2 regions of the Burkholderia stagnalis genome follow, and region 1 is predicted to be linked to the other one. Evidence: riboswitches for the same ligand, from Rfam matches in the RefSeq annotation. Region 1 holds a riboswitch; the other holds the start of a gene.
What was found. Region 1 has a riboswitch for thiamine pyrophosphate ahead of thiC (phosphomethylpyrimidine synthase ThiC). Riboswitches for the same ligand answer to the same signal wherever they lie in the genome.
Positions count from the first base shown of each region.

Region 2: it holds a riboswitch for thiamine pyrophosphate, as region 1 does, so the genes downstream of both, ABFO07_RS00590 (FAD-dependent oxidoreductase) here and thiC (phosphomethylpyrimidine synthase ThiC) in region 1, are expected to answer to the same signal.

Region 1 is NZ_CP156685.1:2,910,679-2,913,880, forward strand. Features, by position in the region: gene ABFO07_RS13460 (molybdopterin-dependent oxidoreductase) at 1-303, opposite strand, end outside; gene ABFO07_RS13465 (cytochrome b/b6 domain-containing protein) at 314-946, opposite strand; gene ABFO07_RS13470 (pentapeptide MXKDX repeat protein) at 1,137-1,403, opposite strand; TPP riboswitch at 1,661-1,778, shown strand; gene thiC (phosphomethylpyrimidine synthase ThiC) at 1,907-3,202, shown strand, end outside.
Region 2 is NZ_CP156685.1:117,493-120,694, reverse strand. Features, by position in the region: gene ABFO07_RS00595 (ABC transporter ATP-binding protein/permease) at 1-758, opposite strand, end outside; TPP riboswitch at 1,032-1,153, shown strand; gene ABFO07_RS00590 (FAD-dependent oxidoreductase) at 1,373-2,509, shown strand; gene thiS (sulfur carrier protein ThiS) at 2,545-2,742, shown strand; gene ABFO07_RS00580 (thiazole synthase) at 2,781-3,202, shown strand, end outside.

The DNA.
Region 1 (3,202 bases):
CGCGTTGAACGGGAACGGCCGCGTCAGGTCGGCTTCGGTGTAGGTCGGCGCGAGCCGGTCCGGGCTGAACAGCCAGGCCTGCACGCGGTCGTTCATGCGCGACACCTTCTCGAGGAACGTGTTCACGGATGCATCGTCCTGCAGCGAGCAGCCGGACAGCATCGCGAGGCCGCCGAGCGTCAGGATGCGCCGGTTGAACAGCCGCCGCGACGGCATCGCGAGCTCGCGGCGCACGTCGAGCGCGAGCGCCTGGCGGTCGAGCGTCCAGCGCGTCGGGGCGCGCTTGTCTTCGGGTTCGGACATGATGATCTCCCTAGCGCCCGCGCAGCATCGCGAGCAGCGAGCGCGGCACCAGCAGCGCCATCGCGATATGCACGACGAAGAACGCGACCAGCACCGACATCGCCCAGAAATGCACGACGCGCGCGTTGTCGTAGCCGCCGAGCAGCGTGCGCAGCAGCGGGAACTGCACCGATTTCCAGATCACGAGGCCGGACAGCACCAGCACGACGAGATCCAGGATCGCCGTCAGGTACGCGACGCGCTGCACCGCGTTGTAGACGCTCAGGTCGTCGTGCGCGAGCTTGCCGCGCAGCGCCGCGACCAGGTCGCGCAGCACGGCCGCCGGCGAGACCGGAAAGAACTTGCGCGCGATGCGCCCGGTCGCGAGCGCCATCGTCAGGTAGAACAGCCCGTTGCCGGCGAGCAGCCACATCGCCGCGAAATGCCATTGCAATGCGCCGCCGAGCCAGCCGCCCAGCGTGATGCCGTGCGGGAACGCGAACGGCGGATAGATCGGCGACGCATCGTAGATGCGCCAGCCGGACAGCACCATCACGAGCGCCGCGAGCGCATTGAGCCAGTGGCTCACGCGCACCCACAGCGGGTGGATGGGCCGGGCGGGCGGCGACGCAGCCGCACGGCCCGTGGCGGGAACGGTTTGCATGGTGAAAACTCCTTCGGTGCGCGGCGCGGCCGCGCCAACGGCCTGCACGACGTGTGCGTCCGCGCAGGCCTGTTCGGCCACCTGCGGCACGGCGAGCGTGCACAACGCACGACGAACCGCGCCGACGATGCGTCCGCGCACGCGCCGGCCGCGTGCAGCGCGGTGGCCGGCCACGCGTGCGGACCTCCCGTCAGTTGGACGGGCTCATCTTGTCGCCCTGCATCGGCTTGCCCATCTCGTCGTTCGACATGGCGCCCTTCTTCATCGCGTCCTTCTTCATCGCATGCTTCTTCATGCCATCCTTCTTCATCGCGTCGCCTTTCGCCATCGCGTCGTGGCCCATCGCGTCCTTCGACATCGGCGCCTGATCCTTCGACATCGCGTCGCTCTGCGCGTAGGCGCCCGTCACCGCGAATGCGAGGCCGGCGACACAGGCTGCCATCAGTGCTTTTTTCATGACTTCACTCCAGTACATGGGTTTGAGGAGCCGAATAGACGGACGACGCCACGCGATATGACAGGCCATCGCGAAAAATTTTTTCGCGGCATGCTCAGCAGCCCGATGCTGCATTGCGCCGCGGCGTCCACGCGGCCGCCGCTCCACGTGCGGCGCGCGCCGTGCCACCCACGCATGCCGCGCGATGCTGCGGCCGCGCGCCCGGCACGGAACTGTCCCCGGTTGAAACCGCCGCGAAGCCGGTGTATCGTGTGCGCTTGCTAACGCGGGGGTCCTGCAATGCGCTCGGTCAACAAACCGGCACTTGCGGGTGAGAAATACCCTTTGAACCTGATCTGGGTAATGCCAGCGCAGGGAAGCGTACGGGCTTCGCCGCCATTCCTTCTGACGAATCCCGCCGCCTCACGAATCTCGTCTCCTGCTTAGCTCGCGCCCCACAACAGCTTTGCACGGGGCCCGATCGAGCGCTCAAGCGCCGGTTCGGGTCGCCCACAGGAGATCGCATGAACGCCAATCCGAAGTTTCTTTCCGCCGACGCCCACGTCGACGCCGCAGCCGTCGCCCCGCTGCCGAATTCGCGCAAGGTCTACGTCACCGGTTCGCAGCCCGACATCCGCGTGCCGATGCGCGAAATCACGCAGGCCGACACGCCGACCGGCTTCGGTGGCGAAAAGAATCCGCCGATCTACGTTTACGATACGTCGGGCCCCTATACAGATCCAGACGCGAAGATCGACATTCGCGCAGGCCTGCCCGCGCTGCGCCAGCGCTGGATCGAAGCGCGCGGCGACACCGAGACGCTGCCGGGCCTCACCAGCCAGTACGGCCTCGAACGCGCCGCCGACCCGGCCACGGCCGACCTGCGCTTCCCGGGCCTGCACCGCAACCCGCGCCGCGCGCAAGCCGGCAAGAACGTCACGCAGATGCACTACGCCCGGCAAGGCATCGTCACGCCGGAAATGGAGTACATCGCGATCCGCGAGAACCAGCGCCGCGCCGAGTACCTGGAAAGCCTGAAGGCGAGCGGCCCGAACGGCGCGAAGCTCGCCGCGATGATGGGCCGCCAGCACCCGGGCCAGGCGTTCGGCGCCGCCGCGTTCGGCCCCAATGCGCTGACCGAGATCACGCCGGAATTCGTGCGCTCGGAAGTGGCGTGCGGCCGCGCGATCATCCCCGCGAACATCAACCACCCGGAATCGGAGCCGATGATCATCGGCCGCAACTTCCTCGTGAAGATCAACGCGAACATCGGCAACTCGGCCGTCACGTCGTCGATCGGCGAGGAAGTCGACAAGATGACGTGGGCGATCCGCTGGGGCGGCGACACGGTGATGGACCTGTCGACCGGCAAGCACATCCACGAAACGCGCGAGTGGATCATCCGCAACAGCCCGGTGCCGATCGGCACGGTGCCGATCTACCAGGCGCTGGAAAAGGTCAACGGCAAGGCCGAGGACCTGACCTGGGAAATCTTCCGCGACACGCTGATCGAACAGGCCGAGCAAGGCGTCGACTACTTCACGATCCATGCGGGCGTGCGCCTGCAGTACGTGCCGCTCACCGCGAACCGGATGACGGGCATCGTGTCGCGCGGCGGCTCGATCATGGCGAAGTGGTGCCTCGCGCATCACAAGGAAAGCTTCCTGTACGAGCATTTCGAGGAAATCTGCGAAATCATGAAGGCGTACGACGTGAGCTTCTCGCTCGGCGACGGCCTGCGCCCCGGCTCGATTTACGACGCGAACGACGAGGCGCAGCTCGGCGAGCTGAAGACGCTCGGCGAGCTCACGCAGATCGCG
Region 2 (3,202 bases), 870 kb from region 1:
GTTTCGCCGTCGTAGAACGCGATCTGCTCGGCGTTCTCGCGCACGCGGATCAGCCCGAAGCGGAAATCCGCCTCGACGCGCTGCTGCTGGTAGTTGATCGACACGAGCGGGTGGCCGACCTTCTGGATGATCAGCGAGCCGACCACCGCGTACAGCGCGGCCGCCCACACCATGTAGCCGGGGATCGCGATCGGCGTGGCGCCGAGCGTGACCGTCAGCGCACCCGCGAGCGACCACAGGATCGTGATGAACGACACGAGCGTGACGACCGTCGACAGCAGGTCGAGCGACAGCGACAGGGTGGTCGTCGCGAACGACTGCAGGTCGTCGGTGATCCGCTGGTCGGGGTTGTCGGCGAGGCGGTCGCGTTCGATCCGGTAGAACGCGCGATCGCCGAGCCACTGGCCGAGAAAGCGCTCGGTGAGCCACTGCCGCCAGCGGAAGCCGAGCATCTGGCGCAGGTAGCGGCCGTACACGGCGAGGATGATGAACGCGAACGCGAGCGCCGAGAATTGCAGCAGCAGGTTCGGGAAATCGTGGACGTCCTTCGATTGCAGCGCGTTGTAGAACTGCGCGTTCCACTTGTTGAGCCGCACGTTGATCCAGACGACGCAGAGGTTGATCGCGATGATCGTGACGAGCAGCCCCCACGCGACCTTCCATTCGGACGAGACCCAGTAGGGCTTGACGAGGCTCCACGCGGATACCTGGCGCTCGTCCTGCGGTGCGTCGTGGGCGGTATGGGGCGATTGGGTCATGTGCTTCCTGATGTGTGGCCGGCGCGCACGCCGGTGAGGCCGGGCGCGCGCCGCGAAACAGGCGGGCCGGACAAAACGTGCCGCATGACGGCGGGCGCTGCGGATTGTGGCGCGCCCGTCTTAAACGGCACTTAACGGCCCGCGGTAGGACGGCAACCGGCGCGCGATCGCGCGCCGGCCTGCGGGCATTGTGCCAGAGCGGCGCCCGGCATCGGTGAAATTGCCGACGGGGGACAGTTTGCGGCCGTTTCCGCTTTTATGGTCTAATGGCCGTCGACGAAACAGGGGTGCTTCGTGCGTGGCCGGCGGTGTTCCGGGCGGCGCGGCGAGGCTGAGAGAGACCCTTCGCACCCGATCCGGGTAATACCGGCGCGGGAAGTTTCCGATCCCGCCGGGCCGCGCTGGCTGCTTCCCCATTTGTCAGCGCCCTGTCCCGCCCGGCCGGCCTTTGCTGCCGGTTTCGTCCTTTTGGGTACGCGCGCTCGCTGCGCGTTGCGGAAGGATGCAATGACCGTTCAATCTTCAGTCTTTTGTCCCGCCCCGCGTGCGTTCGCACGAGGTCGCGTTTGCGCGTGCGCGCCGCATCGGCATGTGTTTCGCGAGGAGGGCGTGCGATGAGCGTCGTGACTGCACGGCCCGATTTCGCGGTGCTGGGCGGCGGCCTCGTCGGCCGCCTGATCGCGTGGCGGCTCGCGGGCGACGGCCACCGCGTCGCGCTGTACGAGCGCGGCGGCCCGGACGGCGAGCAGTCCGCCGCGTGGGTTGCGGCCGCGATGCTCGCACCGCTCGCCGAGGCGGCCAGCGCGGAACTGCTGATCACCGAGCTGGGCGCGGCGTCGCTCGCGCGCTGGCCGCAGTGGCTCGCCGAACTCCCCGAGCCGGTGTTCTTCCAGCAGCACGGCACGCTCGTCGTCTGGCATCACGCGGATCGCGCCGAGGCGCCGCTGTTCGAGCGCCGCGTGCGCGCGAACGCGCCGGCCGGCCTGCTCGACGGTGGCTTCGTGTCGCTCGCCGGCGCGCAGGTGGATGTGGCCGAACCGGCGCTCGCGGGCCGCTTCGCACGCGGGCTGCTGCTGCCGCGCGAAGGCCAGCTCGACAACCGCCAGGCGCTGCGCGCGCTCGCGGCGGGCCTCGCCGAGCGCGGTGTCGACACGCACTGGCACGTCGCCATCGACGCGAACAGCCTGCCCGACGCCCATTTCACGATCGACTGCCGCGGGCTCGGCGCGAAGCCGGCGCTGCCCGCGCTGCGCGGCATCCGCGGCGAGGTGGCGCGCGTGCATGCGCCCGGCATCGGCCTCACGCGGCCGGTGCGGCTGCTGCATCCGCGCTATCCGCTGTACATCGCGCCGAAGCAGGACGACCTGTACGTGATCGGCGCGACCGAGGTGGAGGGCGAGGACATGTCGCCCGTCAGCGTGCGATCCGCGCTGGAGCTGCTGAGCGCCGCGTTCTCCGTGCATCCGGCGTTCGGCGAGGCGCGCATCCTCGAGCTGAATGCGCAGTGCCGCCCGACGCTGCCCGATCATCGCCCGGCGCTGATCTGGGACGGTGCGGCGACGCTCGCGGTCAACGGCCTGTACCGGCACGGCTTCATGATCGCGCCGGAAGTCGCGCATGCCGCGGCCGCGCTCGCGCAGGCGGCGCTGTCCGGCACGCTGGGCGGCGCGGACGCATTCGCCGCGTGGCGCGGCGCGGCGCGCTGGCCCGATCTCCTTCATCACCGCGACGACGCGCGCCAGCCGGCCTGACGCGCGCCGCGACCCGAATTCGACGAAGCAAGCCCATGGATATCCAGATCAACCAACAGACCCTCGCGCTGCCCGACGGCGCGACGGTGGCCGACGCGCTCAGCGCGTACGGCGCGCGCCCGCCGTACGCGGTCGCGCTGAACGGCACGTTCGTCGCGCGCACGCAGCATGCGGCGCGCGCGCTCGCGGCGGGCGACAAGCTCGACGTCGTGCACCCCGTCGCGGGCGGCTGAAGGCCCCGGCGCATCCCCGATCTTTCCAGGAACACGAGATGACGTCCCCCACTTGCGCCGATGCGCTGACGCTGTACGGCGAAACCTTCGCGAGCCGCGTGCTGCTCGGCACGTCGCGCTATCCGTCGCTGCAGTCGCTGTCCGATTCGATCGCGGCCGCGCGGCCCGGCATGGTGACGGTGGCGCTGCGCCGTCAGATGACGGGCGGCACCGCCGAAGCCGGCTTCTTCGACCTGCTCAAGCGCCACGCGGTGCCGCTGCTGCCGAACACGGCCGGCTGCCAGACCGTCGCCGAGGCGCTGACCACCGCGCACATGGCGCGCGAGGTGTTCGAGACCGACTGGATCAAGCTCGAATTGATCGGCGACGACTACACGCTGCAGCCCGACCCGGTCGGCTTGATCGAGGCGGCCACGCAGCTCGTCAAGGACGGTTTCAAGGTGCTGCCTTATTGCACCGA